3 regions of the Streptomyces sp. NPDC102467 genome follow, and region 2 is predicted to be linked to each of the others. Evidence: predicted binding sites of a transcription regulator. Region 2 holds the regulator's gene; each other region holds the start of a gene.
What was found. Region 2 encodes HrcA, which represses chaperone genes, less so after heat shock. Its sites were predicted from a motif close to TTNGCACTCNGNNNNNCNGAGTGCNAA; they were not measured.

Region 1: groES (co-chaperone GroES) is a predicted target of HrcA. The motif match lies at 2,296-2,322, and genes of this name have one in related genera.
Region 3: groL (chaperonin GroEL) is a predicted target of HrcA. The motif match lies at 2,624-2,650, and genes of this name have one in related genera.

Annotation. Positions count from the first base shown of each region.
Region 1 covers NZ_JBIWKA010000003.1:451,475-456,913, reverse strand. The annotation lists gene ACIREE_RS08130 (hypothetical protein) at 1-5, shown strand, start outside; gene groL (chaperonin GroEL) at 94-1,716, opposite strand; gene groES (co-chaperone GroES) at 1,844-2,152, opposite strand; gene ACIREE_RS08115 (polysaccharide deacetylase family protein) at 2,455-3,312, opposite strand; gene ACIREE_RS08110 (polysaccharide deacetylase family protein) at 3,309-4,259, opposite strand; gene ACIREE_RS08105 (methyltransferase domain-containing protein) at 4,350-5,439, shown strand, end outside.
Region 2 covers NZ_JBIWKA010000021.1:78,072-83,510, forward strand. The annotation lists gene dnaJ (molecular chaperone DnaJ) at 1-895, opposite strand, end outside; gene hrcA (heat-inducible transcriptional repressor HrcA) at 896-1,912, opposite strand; gene ACIREE_RS35835 (MBL fold metallo-hydrolase) at 2,044-2,784, shown strand; gene ACIREE_RS35840 (DUF3097 domain-containing protein) at 2,819-3,643, shown strand; gene hemW (radical SAM family heme chaperone HemW) at 3,822-5,054, opposite strand; gene ACIREE_RS35850 (SpoIIE family protein phosphatase) at 5,106-5,439, opposite strand, start outside.
Region 3 covers NZ_JBIWKA010000003.1:55,652-61,090, reverse strand. The annotation lists gene ACIREE_RS06150 (hypothetical protein) at 1-179, opposite strand, end outside; gene ACIREE_RS06145 (SigE family RNA polymerase sigma factor) at 172-669, opposite strand; gene groL (chaperonin GroEL) at 866-2,491, opposite strand; gene ACIREE_RS06135 (cold-shock protein) at 2,829-3,038, opposite strand; gene ACIREE_RS06130 (MoaD/ThiS family protein) at 3,509-3,784, opposite strand; gene thrC (threonine synthase) at 3,826-5,136, opposite strand; SAM riboswitch class I at 5,155-5,309, opposite strand.

The DNA of each region.
Region 1 (5,439 bases), on a different contig from region 2:
TGTGAGCGTGCCGGTCGCCGGCGACCGCTGATCCGGAACGCACCGAGGCCCGGCCCCCGCGACGGGGACCGGGCCTCAGATGTGTGCGTCGGGTCAGTGCGAGTGACCGTGGCCGTGACCGGCCTCGGGCTCTTCCTCGGCCGGCTTCTCGACGACCAGGGTCTCGGTCGTCAGGAGCAGGGAGGCGATCGACGCGGCGTTCTCCAGGGCGGAGCGCGTGACCTTGACCGGGTCGATGACGCCGGCCTTGACCAGGTCGCCGTACTCGCCGGTCGCGGCGTTGTAGCCGGAGCCCTTCTCGAGCTCGGCGACCTTGGAGACGATCACGTAGCCCTCGAGGCCCGCGTTCTCGGCGATCCAGCGCAGCGGCTCGACGGCGGCGCGGCGGACGACCGCGACACCGGTGGCCTCGTCGCCGGTCTTGTCGAGGTTGCCCTCGAGGACCTTGACGGCGTGGACGAGCGCGGAGCCACCACCGGAGACGATGCCTTCCTCGACCGCGGCGCGGGTCGCGGAGATGGCGTCCTCCAGACGGTGCTTCTTCTCCTTGAGCTCGACCTCGGTCGCGGCACCGACCTTGATCACGCAGACGCCGCCGGCGAGCTTCGCGAGGCGCTCCTGGAGCTTCTCGCGGTCCCAGTCGGAGTCCGTGTTCTCGATCTCGGCCTTGATCTGGTTGACGCGGCCGACGACCTCGTCGTGGTTGCCGCCACCGTCGACGACCGTGGTGTCGTCCTTGGTGATGGTCACGCGGCGTGCGGTGCCGAGCACGTCCAGGCCGACCTGGTCGAGCTTGAGGCCGACCTCTTCGGCGATGACCGTGGCACCGGTGAGGGTGGCCAGGTCCTGCAGCATCGCCTTGCGGCGGTCACCGAAGCCGGGGGCCTTGACGGCCACGGCGTTGAACGTGCCGCGGATCTTGTTCACGACCAGGGTCGACAGGGCCTCGCCCTCGACGTCCTCGGCGATGATGAGGAGGGGCTTCGAGCCGCCGGCCTGGATGACCTTCTCCAGGAGCGGGAGCAGGTCCTGGATGGACCCGATCTTGCCCTGGTGGATCAGGATGTACGGGTCGTCGAGGACGGCCTCCATACGCTCCTGGTCGGTGACGAAGTACGGGGACAGGTAGCCCTTGTCGAAGGCCATGCCCTCGGTGAAGTCGAGCTCCAGGCCGAAGGTGTTGGACTCCTCGACGGTGATGACACCGTCCTTGCCGACCTTGTCCATCGCCTCGGCGATGAGCTCGCCGACCTGGCTGTCCTGGGCGGACAGACCGGCGACGGCCGCGATGTCGGCCTTGTCGTCGATCGGCCGTGCGGTGGCGAGGAGCTCCTCGGACACTGCCTTGACGGCGGCGTCGATGCCCTTCTTCAGGGCGGCCGGGGAGGCACCCGCGGCAACGTTGCGCAGGCCTTCCTTGACCAGGGCCTGGGCCAGCACGGTGGCGGTGGTGGTGCCGTCACCCGCGATGTCGTTGGTCTTGGTCGCCACCTCCTTCACCAGCTGCGCGCCCAGGTTCTCGTACGGGTCGTCGATCTCGACCTCGCGGGCGATGGTGACACCGTCGTTGGTGATGGTGGGGGCGCCGAACTTCTTGTCGATGACGACGTTGCGGCCGCGGGGGCCGATCGTCACCTTGACCGTGTCGGCAAGCTTGTTGACGCCGCGCTCGAGGGCGCGACGGGCGTCCTCGTCGAACTTCAGGATCTTCGCCATGGGAGCGATTCAGCCCTCTCGGAAAACTAGGGGTGAAGCTGGTGAACGAACCGCGCCCCCGACCCCGGCTTCTTACGGTCGCGGGTGCCAGGGGCGCTGTTCAATGCAAAGGTGCTTCTCGGCTTGCTTACTTCTCGACGATCGCGAGAACGTCGCGGGCCGAGAGGACGAGGTACTCCTCGCCGTTGTACTTGACCTCGGTGCCGCCGTACTTGCTGTACAGCACGACGTCACCGGTCTTCACGTCGAGCGGAAGGCGCTCACCGTTCTCGAAGCGGCCCGGGCCCACGGCGAGGACGACGCCCTCCTGGGGCTTCTCCTTCGCGGTGTCCGGAATGACCAGGCCAGAGGCCGTGGTCTGCTCGGCGTCGAGCGGCTGGACCACAATGCGGTCCTCGAGCGGCTTGATGGCAACCTTGGAGCTGGCGGTCGTCACGATCCGGTCTCCCCCTTCGGAGATCTACGGGGTTAACAGTCTGGGGTGGCGACCAGGTGGATCCGTCGTCGCGGGTGCCGGACCTGCCCGTCGCTGTTGGCACTCTCCAGTGGTGAGTGCCAGGGCCGAGACTATGACCGCGATTAGCACTCGGTCAAGCGGAGTGCCAATCGACTCCGTCGCGGCGGAGGTTTTCGGGCGGCCCGCGCCCGGCGCGGCCGCTCGCCACGGGAGCTCGGATCCCTGGCCGGGAAACCCCCCTCGGCCGTGGTGGCCTTCGGCGCGTCGGCGACCCACGCCGCTCAGAGATAGTCCTCCAGGCGCCCCACCGTGAAGCCCTGTTCCTGGATACGGCGCAGTGTTCGCGCGGTCGTCTCGGTCGGGCTCGTTTCCTTCCGGAAGCCGGTCAGGATGATGTCGCCGGGGCGGAGGGCGTCGTTCTGTGTCGAGGCGCGTCCGAGAACGATCGCGTCGATGCCGCACGCGCCCGCCGCGCGCAGGGTGTCCGCGTCGTAGGTGCCGTGGGGCGGGCGGAGCAGCCGCGGTGCCGTGCCGAAGCGGGCCTTGAGGTGGTCCTGCTGGCCGCAGATCTCGGCGTGCTGCTCCACATAGCCGAGGCCGGGCAGGAACGGGTGCGTGAGGGTGCGGTTCTCGATGCCGGCGCCGAGCGCGCGGAGCCTGCCGAAGTGGTCGTGGCCGGGGGCCCCGACGGGGTGCGTGAGGAACATCGAGATCGGCAGGCGCAGATCGCGGACCATGTCGACGAAGCGGGCGTCGTCCCCCGCGCCATGGTCGTACGTGTCGCGGTACGTGTCGTCGTACGTGAGGAAGACGACCTTCTCCCTGGTGGGGACGTGGTCGACGACCGGGGGGACCGCGCCCGGGGCGCGGGGTGGGAGCACCCGGTGGGCAGGGGGTGCCGGGGCCAAGGGAGCCGCGAGGCCCCAGCGGCGGTGGGCGCCGGGAGCCGGGGCCCCGGCCGCCGTGCCCGTGCCGGTCCGCGGGTGGTGGCGGACCTTCTGCGCGGCCTTCCTGCCCATGCGCTCGATCGGGTCGACGGACTGCGCGCACCCGGAGAGCAGCACGGCGGCGAGGGCGCAGGCGACCGCGCGCCGCGCCCCCGCCGCCCTGACGGCCGCCCCCGCCAGGGGAGTTGTCACAGGTAGTCCTCAAGGCGGGCCACCGCGTACCCCTTGCCGGTGACGTACTTCATGAACGTGCGGATCATGTCGGGCATCGTGCCGTTCCAGTCCTTACGGCCCCGGAAATGCGTGAGGATGATGTCGCCCGGGTGGATGTCCCGGTCCCACTCGCGGTAGTCCATACGGTCCACGAACGCCTCGGCGTTCCAGATCGGCGCGTACTTGATGCCGCAGGCCTTGGCCGCCTTCAGGGTGTCCTGGTTGTAGTCGCCGAACGGCGGCCGGAAGAGCGTGGGCCGCTTGCCGTACTTCTTCTCGATGACGTCCTGCATGCCGCAGATCTCGTGCTTCTGCCGCGCGTAGGACAGGCCCGGCAGGTAAGGGTGGCGCAGCGTGTGGTTGTTGAGGGTGATGCCCAGGTTCTGCGCCTTCTTGAAGTAGCCGTACCCGGGCTTGACCTCGGCGTCGGTCAGGAAGGCCGTGTACGGGATCTTCAGGTCGCTCATCATCTTCAGGAACCGCGGGTCCTTGTCGGCCCCGTCGTCGATGGTGAGGAAGACGATTCTGTGCTTGGTGGGGATGGTCGTGAAGACCGGCGGCAGGCCGAGCGCGGCCTGGTCGTCGACCTCGAAGCCCTTGCGCGGCGTGATGACGGGCTTCTTCGCGGGCGGCGCGGGCGCGGCGAGCGGCACCTTCGCCAGGCCCCAGCGCCTGGCGGCGGCGGCCCGGTGCGCCTGTTCGGCCTTGAGCCTGGTGGCGTACGAGTCGAGGGCGCGGGCGGGCGGCGCGTTCAGGGCCTGCTGCCCCGGGGCCGGCTTCACGGCGTCGTCGGATCCTGCGGCGCAGCCGGTGGCGAGCGCGGCGGCGGCGAGGGCGGCGGCCGTGGCGCGGAGCGCGGCCCGCTTCCCGGATCTCGCGCGGGTCGCCTTTGGTGCAGTTTCTTCATTTTGTCGTACTAGTTGCATGGCGCCGGATCCTCGCAGCTCAAGGCCCCGGGCAAGGGCCGACACCGCCGCCGGGCGCGCGGCATCCTCCGACTGGCCCACAATGATCCGGTGAACGACTTCTCCGCCCTGCTCACACCGCCCGGCCAGGCCCTGCTCGACGCCTTGCGCGATCACGACCCGGCGCAGGAGCTCGCGCTCGCCACCCGGCTGCGCCGAGAGCACCCGGCCGAGCTCGTCTCGGCGGCGCTCGCCCAGGCGCGGCTGCGGCAGCGGGCGGTGGCGAAGTTCGGGCCCGAGGACGCGGCCCGCATGTACTTCACGGCGAACGGGGTCGAGCAGGCGACCCGGACGAGCGTCGCCACGTACCGCGCCGAATCCTTCCGGGCGCTCGGTGTCCGGTCCGTCGCCGACCTGTGCTGCGGCATCGGCGGCGACGCGATCGCGCTGGCCCGCGCCGGGATCTCCGTGCTCGCCGTCGACCGGGACCCGGCGACGTGCGCGGTGGCACGGGCCAACGCGACCGCCCTCGGCCTCGGTGACCTGATCGAGGTGCGGGAGGCGGATGTGACGGAGGTGGACACCTCCTCGTACGACGCCGTCTTCGTGGACCCGGCCCGGCGCTCGGACAAGCGCGGCCGGATCTTCGACCCCGAGGCCTACTCCCCTCCGCTGTCCTGGGCCGTCTCCACCGCGCTCACGGCACCGCTCGCCGCCCTGAAGATCGCGCCGGGCATCCCGCACGAGGCGATCCCGGCCGAGGCCGACGCCGAGTGGATCTCCGACGGCGGCGACGTGAAGGAGGCCGTGCTGTGGTTCGGCACGGAGCCCGGCCGGATGCGGGCCGCGCTGCTGCCGGGGCCGCGAGAGCTGGTCGGGCGAGGACTGCCGGACCCCGAAGTGCGCGCTGTCGGGCGGTACTTGTACGAGCCCGACGGCGCCGTCATCCGCGCGCATCTGGTCGCCGAGATGGCCGCGCAGGTCGGCGGCGGGCTGATCGACGAGACCATCGCGTACGTCACCGGGGACGAGCCGCACCCGACTCCGTACGCCTCCATGTACGAGATCACGGATCAACTCCCCTTCAACGTGAAGAAGTTGAAGGCGCTGCTGCGGGAGCGGGAGGTCGGGGTGCTGACCGTGAAGAAGCGCGGGTCAGCGGTGGAACCGGAGGAACTGCGCCGCAAGGCCATGCCGAAGC
Region 2 (5,439 bases):
CGGGCCGGATGTCGACCTCCTCCATGCCGTCGAGCGTCTCCAGCGGCACCTTCGTGCCGAGGGCCGCCGCCGTCATCGGGATGGTCACCGTGCAGTGCAGATCGTCGCCGCGCCGCTGGAAGACGGGGTGTGGCAGCTCGTGGATCTCCACGTACAGGTCACCGGCGGGGCCGCCACCGGGGCCGACCTCGCCCTCGCCCGCGAGCTGGATCCGCGTCCCGTTGTCCACACCGGCCGGGATCTTCACCGTCAGCGTGCGCCGCGACCGGATGCGGCCGTCACCGGCGCACTCGGGGCACGGCGTCGGCACGACGGTGCCGAAGCCCTGGCACTGCGGGCACGGCCGGCTCGTCATGACCTGGCCGAGGAAGGAGCGGGTGACCTGCGAGACCTCGCCGCGCCCGCGACACATGTCGCAGGTCTGGGCGGAGGTCCCGGGCGCCGCGCCCTCACCGCTGCAGCTCGTGCAGACGACGGCCGTGTCGACCTGGATGTCCTTGGTGGTCCCGAAGGCCGCCTCGTCCAGCTCGATCTCGAGCCGGATCATGGCGTCCTGGCCGCGGCGCGTACGCGACCGGGGCCCACGCTGCGACGCGGTTCCGAAGAACGCGTCCATGATGTCCGAGAAGTTCCCGAACCCGCCGGCGCCGAAGCCTCCGGCGCCGCCTCCGCCGGCCTGCGACAGGGGGTCGCCCCCGAGGTCGTAGACCTGCTTCTTCTGCGGGTCGGAGAGCACCTCGTAGGCGGCGTTGATCTCCTTGAACCGCTCCTGGGTCTTCGGATCCGGATTCACGTCCGGGTGAAGCTCACGAGCGAGCCTTCGAAAGGCCTTCTTGATTTCGTCCTGGGAAGCGTCGCGGCGCACGCCGAGTACGGCGTAGTAGTCCGTGGCCACTTACGACTCCGCCAGGATCTGTCCGACGTAACGTGCCACTGCGCGTACTGCTCCCATCGTTCCCGGGTAATCCATGCGGGTCGGGCCGACCACGCCGAGCTTGGCCACTGCCTCGCCGCCCGAACCGTAGCCGACCGACACGACGGACGTGGAGTTGAGTCCCTCGTGGGCGTTCTCGTGACCGATCCGTACGGCCATGCCCGAATCACCCACCTCACCAAGCAACTTGAGGAGCACGACCTGCTCCTCGAGTGCCTCCAGCACGGGCCGGATAGTGAGGGGAAAGTCATGTCCGAAGCGGGTGAGATTGGCCGTTCCGCCGATCATCAGCCGCTCCTCGGTCTCCTCGACGAGCGTCTCCAGCAGAGTGGAGAGCACCGTCGTGACCGTGCCGCGGTCCTCCGCCTCGAAGGCCTCCGGCAGGTCCTGCACCAGCTGCGGTACGTCGGCGAACCGGCGGCCCGCGACACGGCTGTTGAGCCGGGCCCGCAGGTCCGCCAGGGACGATTCGCCGAACGGCGCCGGACAGTCGATCATCCGCTGCTCCACACGCCCGGTGTCCGTGATCAGTACGAGCATCAGACGGGCGGGCGCGAGCGCGAGCAGCTCGACATGGCGCACGGTGGACCGGGTCAGGGACGGATACTGGACGACCGCGACCTGCCGCGTCAGCTGCGCGAGCAGCCGCACGGTCCGTCCGACGACGTCGTCGAGGTCGACGGCGCCTTCCAGGAAGTTGTGGATGGCGCGCCGCTCCGGCGCCGTCATCGGCTTCACCGCGGTGAGCTTGTCGACGAAGAGGCGGTACCCCTTGTCGGTGGGGATCCGCCCGGCACTGGTGTGCGGCTGGGCGATGAACCCCTCGTCCTCCAGGGCGGCCATGTCGTTGCGCACGGTCGCCGGGGAGACGCCCAGGCTGTGCCGCTCGGTCAGCGCCTTGGAGCCGACCGGCTCCTCGGTGCCGACGTAGTCCTGGACGATGGCGCGCAGCACTTCGAGCCTGCGTTCACTGAGCATCGGCGCACACCTCCAGCAACTGTCTCTGCGATCTTTGCGTTTTGGCACTCGCTGCGCGTGAGTGCCAATCGTCCCCGGGTCAGTGTACGGCCGGTGGGTACGGGCCCGGCAAGGCCGCTAGCTTCGTCTCTATGCAACACATCGACTGGAAGTCGTCCGGTTGGGAAGAACTGGCGCCGCATGTGGGACGAATCCGGCTGCCCGGCTGGGACTGCACGACGGGGCTCGTCGTCGGCGAGGACGCGGCCCTGCTGATCGACACGGGATCCTCACTCCGTGAAGGCGTCCGGCTGCGCGGTGACGTCCGCCGCCTCCTGGGACCACACGGGAGGGTGACGCACATCGCGCTGACCCATCCGCACTTCGACCATGTGCTCGGCACGGCGGCGTTCGCGGGTGTCGAGGTGTACGGGGCCGTGGGCATCGACACCGTGTTCGCGGGCGGCGCCGAGCAGCTGCGCGCCAGCGCCGTACGCCATGGCCTGGACCCCGACGCGGCGGCCGAGGCGGTCGATCTCCTCGTCACCCCGCGCCATCGGGTCTGCGGCGAGTGGACGCTGGATCTCGGCGGCGGTGTGCGGGTGCTGCTCGCGAACCTCGGCCCGGCGCACAGCGGCCACGACCTGACGGTTCTGGTCCCCGGGGCCCCCGCCCGGCCGGAGATCGTCTTCTGCGGCGACCTGGTGGAGGAGTCGGGCGAACCCCAGACCGGCTCGGACGCGGCCCCGCGGCACTGGCCGGCGGCGCTCGACCGGCTGCTGTCGCTGGGCGGCGAGGACGCCCTTTACGTTCCCGGGCACGGGTCTGTGGTGAATGCGGCGTTTGTCCGCGAGCAGCGCGCCACACTGGCGGCCCGTTACGGCGTGTCGTAGGCCGAGCGGGGGAGCTTCTCTTATCGTCTGCCGAATGCGCCAGTACTCACCCGACCTGACTCCCCCCTGGAAGCGGAACACGACTGTTCCCGAGATCCCGGCCGAGCCGGATCTCGTCGTGGAAGAGGTCGGTACGGGCTTCTGTGGTGCGGTCGTCCGCGTAGAGAAGACGGCGCAGGGGCCGACGGTGACCCTGGAGGACCGCTTCGGCAAGCTCCGCGCGTTCCCGATGGAGCCGCGCGGCTTCCTGCTGGAGGGCAAGGTCGTCACCCTGGTCCGTCCCGCGGCGGGCGGTCCCGTGCGCCCCACGCGCACGGCGTCCGGTTCGGTCGCGGTCCCGGGAGCCCGCGCCCGAGTGGCCCGCGCGGGCCGCATCTACGTGGAGGGCAAGCACGACGCCCAGCTGATCGAGCGGGTCTGGGGCGACGACCTGCGCATCGAGGGCGTGGCGGTGGAGTTCCTGGAGGGCGTCGACGACCTTCCGGCGATCGTGACCGAGTTCGACCCGGGCCCCGACGCGCGCCTGGGCGTCCTGGTCGACCACCTGGTCCCCGGCACGAAGGAGTGGCGCATCGCCCAGTCGGTCACGAGCGCCGACGCGCTGGTGGTCGGCCACCCGTACATCGACATCTGGGAGGCGGTGAAGCCGTCCTCGCTGGGCATCGAGGCCTGGCCCCGGATCCCGCACGGCCAGGACTGGAAGACGGGCGTGTGCCGCGCGCTGGGCTGGCGCGTGGCGAACACGGGCGAGGCCTGGCAGCACATCCTGTCCCGGGTCCGCTCGTACCGCGACCTGGAGCCCGAACTCCTGGGCCGAGTAGAGGAGTTGATCGACTTCGTGACGGCCCCGGAGGCTTGAGCACCGCGGAGGGGGCGCCCCGTAAGGGGCGCGGGACTGTGCCGATCAGCGGCTGCGCCGCGGGGCGCGACCAGCCACGACGGTGGCGCACCCGGCGATGACGCTGAGCCCCGGGGCTCCGCCCCGGCCCCCGCTCCTCAATCGCCGGAGGGGCTTGAGAGGCATCGGCGCGGCGCACTCAGTCGACCAGATCCCGGACAACCCCGTCGGCCAGCAACCGCCCCCGCAAGGTAAGCACCGCCCGCCCCTCCGCAAAGGGCCCACGCTCCAGCAACCCGTCCCCGAGCGCCTTCCGCGCGGCAGCCGCACCATCGGGCTTCAGCAACGACAACGGGCACCCCTCGCGGAGCCTGAGCTCCAGCAGGATCCGCTCGACCCGCCGGTCCTCGTCGGCCAGCACCTCGCGTCCGGCACCGGGCGAGCGCCCCTCCGCCAGCGCGGCGGCATACGCCCCGGGATGCTTGACGTTCCACCACCGCACGCCGCCCACGTGCGAGTGCGCTCCGGGCCCGGCCCCCCACCAGTCGGCCCCGCGCCAGTACAGCTCGTTGTGCAGGCACCGGGCCGCCTCGGACGTCGCCCAGTTCGACACCTCGTACCAGTCGAACCCGGCCGCCGCCATCGCCTCATCGGCGATCAGATACCGGTCCGCGTGCACGTCGTCGTCGGTCATCGGCACCTCGCCCCGCCGGATCCGCCGGGCGAGCTGCGTGCCCTCCTCGACGATCAGCGCGTACGCGGAGATGTGATCGGGGCCCGCCGCGAGGGCCGCGTCCAGTGAGGCCCGCCAGTCGTCGTCGCTCTCGCCCGGCGTGCCGTAGATCAGGTCGAGGTTCACATGCTCGAAGCCGGCCGCCCGCGCCTCGGCGACACAGGCCTCGGGCCGCCCGGGGGTGTGCGTACGGTCGAGCACCTTCAGTACGTGCTGCCGCGCGCTCTGCATGCCGAACGAGACCCGGTTGAAGCCCCCGGCCCGCAGCTCCGCCAGGTAGGCCGGGTCGACCGACTCCGGGTTGGCCTCGGTCGTCACCTCCGCGTCGTCCGCGAGCCCGAACTCGTCCCGGACCGCTTCCAGCATCCGTACGAGGTCGGCGGCGGGCAGCAGCGTCGGCGTACCGCCGCCGACGAACACGGTCCGCACCGGCCGGGGGTCGTCGCCGAGCACCTTGCGCGCGAGCCTGACCTCGTCGATCAGCGTCTCGGCGTAGTTGTCCCGCGAGGCGAGCACGCCGCCGGTGCCGCGCAGCTCGGTCGCCGTGTACGTGTTGAAGTCGCAGTAGCCGCAGCGCGTGGCGCAGTACGGGACGTGCAGGTAGAAGCCGAGGGGCCGGTCGGCGGCGCCGGCGAGCGCGGCGGCGGGCAGGGACCCGTCGTCGGGCACGGGCTCACCATCGGGAAGTGCGGAAGGCATGCCCCCATTGTCCCGCCTCCCGGAACGTCACTGCACACGTCACCGCGCACGTCACTGCGCCTGCAGCACGAGCAGCGCCAGATCGTCGTCCGGCGGGCCGTCCGCGTAGGCGTGCACGAGGCGCCGGATCCGCTCGGCCAGCAGTTGCGCCGTCAGTCCCGCGCACCCGGCGAGGGCGTGCGCGAGCCCGTCGCCGTCGTCGAACTGGCGGCGCCCTGAGCGCCGCTCGGTCACCCCGTCCGTGACGCACAGCAGCGTGTCGCCGGTCAGCAGCTCGAACGTCTCGCTCGTGTAGTCCGGGTCCTCGACGACGCCGAGCAGCACCTGTGGCTCGGCCGCCGCGACGACCTCGCCCCCGGGCCGCATGAGCAGGGGCAGCGGATGC
Region 3 (5,439 bases), on a different contig from region 2:
CCGGTACCGGCGCACAGCACGACCGCGGCGGCCGCGGCGACGGTGAACCGGCGGCGCCGCAGCCGGTCGCCGCGGGCCCGGATCACCACCCCGGGCCGGGGCACGGACCCCCGCTGCCCGGACGCGGCCAGTTCCTTGAGCGCCTCGGCAAGGCCGGGCTCGTCGCGGGCTTCAGTCACGGTGCGCCTCCTGCGCGCGAGGGTCCTGCATACGGCCGGCCAGCGCGGCCCGGCCCCGGGACAGATGCGTCTTCACGGTGCCGGTGGAGAGCCCGGTCTCGCCCGCCACCTGCTCGACGGAGAGATCGCAGATGTAGTGCAGGGCGACGACCCTGCGCTGCTGGGCGGAGAGCCCTCTCAGCGCTTCGACGAGCGCGACGGATCCGGGCTCGGGCGCGCCCACGGAGGGTGCTCCGCCGTGCCGCAGCCAGGCCTGCTCGCTGCGCCGCAGCCCTCGGTGGCGCCGCAGCGCGAGCCGCCAGGCCACGGTCCGTATCCATGCTTCGGGCGCGGCTTCCCGGTCGAGCCGCCCGCGCCGGCTCCACGCCTTCACGAACGCCTCCTGCACGACGTCCTGCGCCTCCTGCCGGTCGCCGAGCATCACGTACAGCTGCCCGGTGAGCCGCCCGACCGCATGGGCGTAGAACTCCTCGAACTCCTCAGCGGTCACTCCCGTGCTCCCCGTGCTCCCGGCCGTCGTGCTGTCGTGATCTTTAGACCTGGCGGCCCCGAACCGGTTGACACTCAGGGGCAGAAATTTTCGAACGGCGCGCGGCCGGGAAACGCCCGAGGGCGGCACCCCCTCCAGAAGAGGAAGTGCCGCCCTCGGTACGAACAGACGAGCTGAACCAGGTCGGTGACCGGGATCAGAAGTCCATGTCACCGCCCGGCATGCCGCCCGGAGCGCCGCCGGCAGCGGCCTTCTCCGGCTTGTCGGCGATGACGGCCTCGGTGGTGAGGAACAGCGCGGCGATGGAGGCGGCGTTCTGCAGAGCAGAGCGCGTCACCTTCGCCGGGTCGAGGATGCCCTCGGCGATCATGTCGACGTACTCACCCGTGGCGGCGTTCAGACCGTGGCCGACGGCCAGGTTCCGAACCTTCTCCACGACGACGCCACCCTCGAGACCACCGTTGACGGCGATCTGCTTGAGCGGGGCTTCCAGGGCGAGCTTCACGGCGTTGGCGCCGGTCGCCTCGTCACCCGTGAGCTCCAGCTTCTCGAAGACCGCGGAGGCCTGGAGGAGAGCCACGCCACCACCGGCGACGATGCCCTCTTCGACGGCCGCCTTCGCGTTGCGAACGGCGTCCTCGATGCGGTGCTTGCGCTCCTTGAGCTCGACCTCGGTCGCGGCACCGGCCTTGATGACCGCAACGCCGCCGGCCAGCTTCGCCAGGCGCTCCTGCAGCTTCTCGCGGTCGTAGTCGCTGTCCGAGTTCTCGATCTCGGCACGGATCTGGTTGACGCGACCCTGGACCTGGTCGCTCTCACCGGAGCCGTCGACGATCGTCGTCTCGTCCTTGGTGATGACGACCTTGCGGGCGCGGCCGAGCAGGTCGAGACCGGCGTTCTCCAGCTTGAGGCCGACCTCTTCGGAGATGACGGTGCCACCGGTGAGGATGGCGATGTCGCCGAGCATGGCCTTGCGGCGGTCACCGAAGCCGGGCGCCTTGACGGCGACGGACTTGAAGGTGCCACGGATCTTGTTGACGACCAGGGTCGACAGGGCCTCGCCCTCGACGTCCTCGGCGATGATCAGCAGCGGCTTGCCGGACTGCATGACCTTCTCGAGCAGCGGAAGGAGGTCCTTCACGTTGCCGATCTTCGAGTTGACGATCAGGATGTACGGGTCGTCGAGCGACGACTCCATGCGCTCCATGTCGGTGGCGAAGTACGCCGAGATGTAGCCCTTGTCGAAGCGCATACCCTCGGTGAGCTCGAGCTCCAGACCGAAGGTCTGGGACTCCTCGACGGTGATGACGCCTTCCTTGCCGACCTTGTCCATGGCCTCGGCGATGAGCTCGCCGATCTGGGTGTCGGCGGCGGAGATGGAGGCCGTCGAAGCGATCTGCTCCTTGGTCTCCACGTCCTTGGCCTGCTCGAGCAGGGCGGCGGAGACGGCCTCGACGGCCTTCTCGATGCCACGCTTGAGGGCCATGGGGTTGGCACCGGCGGCCACGTTGCGAAGGCCTTCGCGAACGAGGGCCTGGGCCAGGACGGTCGCGGTCGTCGTGCCGTCACCGGCGACGTCGTCCGTCTTCTTCGCGACCTCCTTGACCAGCTCGGCGCCGATCTTCTCGTACGGGTCCTCGAGCTCGATCTCCTTGGCGATGGACACACCATCGTTGGTGATCGTGGGGGCACCCCACTTCTTCTCGAGGACGACGTTGCGACCCTTGGGGCCCAGGGTCACCTTGACGGCGTCGGCGAGCTGGTTCATGCCGCGCTCGAGGCCGCGCCGTGCCTCCTCGTCGAACGCGATGATCTTGGCCATGTGAAGTGGTCCTCCCGGACGGGGTGGAAATGCAAGCAAACGGACCGTGCTGGTGCCCGCGACGGACGGTCCCTGAGCCTTGTGGTTCCTTGCCCCACCCGGCCCCTGGACCTCACCGACCCGATCCAAGTTCTGTCACTCTCACTGGGAGAGTGCTAAGCCCAATGATTAGCACTCGACCCATGCGAGTGCAAGCGGCTACCACAGATCCTTGAGGGGCGCGCGCAGCACGGAGGGTCCCCGCCCCGCCGGGTGCGCAGCACGAAGGGCCCGCACCCCCTGTCGGGGACGCGGACCCTTCGCTTCATACGAAGCCTGCAGTCAGTCGCGACGCGCTTCAGCCGGCGGCGGCCAGGCGGACCATGTCGGCCTGCGGCCCCTTCTGGCCCTGCGAGATCTCGAATTCAACTCGCTGACCCTCTTCGAGGGTGCGGTAGCCGTCCATCTGAATCGCGCTGTAGTGGACGAATACATCCGCACCACCGTCGACCGCGATGAAGCCGTACCCCTTCTCCGCGTTGAACCACTTGACGGTGCCCTGAGCCATGCCTAACTCCCCTATTACTGGCCCTTGCACAGACCCGCACTTCGCGGATCCGGGTCAGACCTCACCCTCCCCAATGGGTGGGGGTGTGCGCCGGAACGCGTCGACCGCGGCTGAATGTATCTGCCCAACTGCCCTCTGCAACAGGTCAATCGGACGAGAATTCTGGGCACACATGATCGGGGAAACCGGGCCAACTCACCGGATCCCAGGGCAAGTCGGGCCGCGTAAATGCCATAAAAGGCCCGAATGGGCTGGGCACTTTGGCTGCTTCTTGTCGCGTCGAGAGCGAGAATTCATATGCACCCGTCATGCACCACACGGGGGAACGAAGCAGCTTCCCCAACTGTACCGCGCTCAACCAAGCAGAATTGCCCCCTCCGCTTCTCGGGCGGAGGGGGCAATTCAAGTAACTCTGCGTGGAACGTAGAGCAGGGGAACGTAGAGCAGGGGAACGTAGAGCAGGGGAAAGATCAGCCGCCGGCGACGGCGGGAATGATCGACACGCCGGCGCCGTCCGGCGTCGCCGTGCCGAGGCCCTGCTCGAAGCGGACGTCGTCGTCGTTGACGTAGACGTTGACGAAGCGGCGCAGCTTGCCCTGGTCGTCGAGGACGCGGGCGGCGATCCCGGTGTGGTTCTTCTCCAGGTCGGCGATGACATCGCCGAGCGTGGCCCCTTCGGCGGCGACCTCGGCCTGCCCGCCGGTGTAGGTACGGAGAATGGTAGGAATCCGGACGTTGACGCTCATGGTGGGTGACTCCCGGTGCTACAGGTTCGGTGGGCTCGGGTTCAGTGGTCGAGGCCCGCGGCGCGGAACGCCTCGAGGCTGGGCCGGATCGTCGCCGTGGCCTGCGAGGACTCCGCGACGGCGTCGAGCGTCTTCAGACCGTCACCGGTGTTCAGGACGACCGTCGTCAGGGACGGGTCGATGAGACCGGCCTCGATGAGCTTCTTGGTGACGCCGACCGTCACCCCGCCCGCCGTCTCCGCGAAGATGCCCTCGGTCTGCGCGAGCAGCTTGATCGCGTCGACGACCTGCTCGTCGTCGACGTCCTCCACGGCTCCGCCGGTGCGGCGCGCGATGTCGAGGACGTACGGACCGTCGGCCGGGTTGCCGATGGCGAGCGACTTGGCGATGGTGTCCGGCTTCTGCGGACGGACGACGTCCGTGCCTGCCTTGTACGCCACCGAGACCGGCGAGCAGCCCTCGGCCTGGGCGCCGAACAGCTTGTACGGCTTGTCCTCGACGAGCCCGAGCTTGATCAGCTCCTGCAGCCCCTTGTCGATCTTCGTGAACTGCGAACCGGACGCGATCGGGATGACCAGCTGGTCGGGAAGCTGCCAGCCGAGCTGCTCGCAGATCTCGTACGCGAGGGTCTTGGAGCCTTCACCGTAGTACGGGCGCAGGTTCACGTTGACGAAGCCCCAGCCCTCGCCCAGCGGGTCACCGATGAGCTCGGAGCAGAAGCGGTTGACGTCGTCGTAGTTGCCCTCGATGGCGACGAGGTCACCGCCGTAGACGCTGGCCATGACGACCTTGCCCTGTTCCAGGTCGTGCGGGATGAACACGCAGGAGCGGAAGCCGGCGCGGGCGGCCGCGGCGCCCACGGCGCCGGCCAGGTTGCCGGTGGAGGAGCACGAGAGGGTCGTGAAACCGAAGGCGCGCGCGGCCTCGATGGCCTGCGCGACGACGCGGTCCTTGAAGGAGTGCGTGGGGTTGCCGGAGTCGTCCTTGACGAACAACTTGCCCTGCTCGACGCCGAGTTCACGGGCGAGGTTGTCGGCCTTGACGAGCTTGGTCCAGCCGGGGTTCAGGTTCGGCTTCTCGGCGACGTCGGCCGGGACGGGCAGCAGGGGGGCGTAGCGCCAGAGGTTGGCCGGGCCCGCCTCGATCTGCTTGCGGAGCGCTTCGGGGTCGCCGACGGGCAGGTCGTACGCGACTTCCAGCGGCCCGAAACACTCGACGCAGGCGAAGATCGGACCGAGCTCGAACCTGGTGCCGCACTCGCGGCAGGAGAGCCCGGAGGCGGGGCCCAGATCGACGGTCTTCGCGGGGGTTCCGGTGACGGCGTCGGTGGTGGCGACAGTCTGTGCAGCCATGAGAGGCGAGGCCCTTTCTCCTCATCTTCCTCGCGGCGCATCTCGCCACGAGACGGACTTGGCACCTTCCCGAGCCGGGAGCCTCGCGGGCGCACTGCAATGTGCGGACGAGACCGGCTGGAGGGTTGCCGGGGCTTCAACGGGCCGTATCCCTCTGCCCCTCTGGATGAGCGGTATTCGGTTATGTGTAGCGGTTATGTGCGGCGGTGACCCCGACATGCGATGGTCACCGACCTTGTTCAAGACTGTAACCGAAGGCCCGGACCCTTGAGATAGTCGTCCGAACCGCGAGATGGATCACAT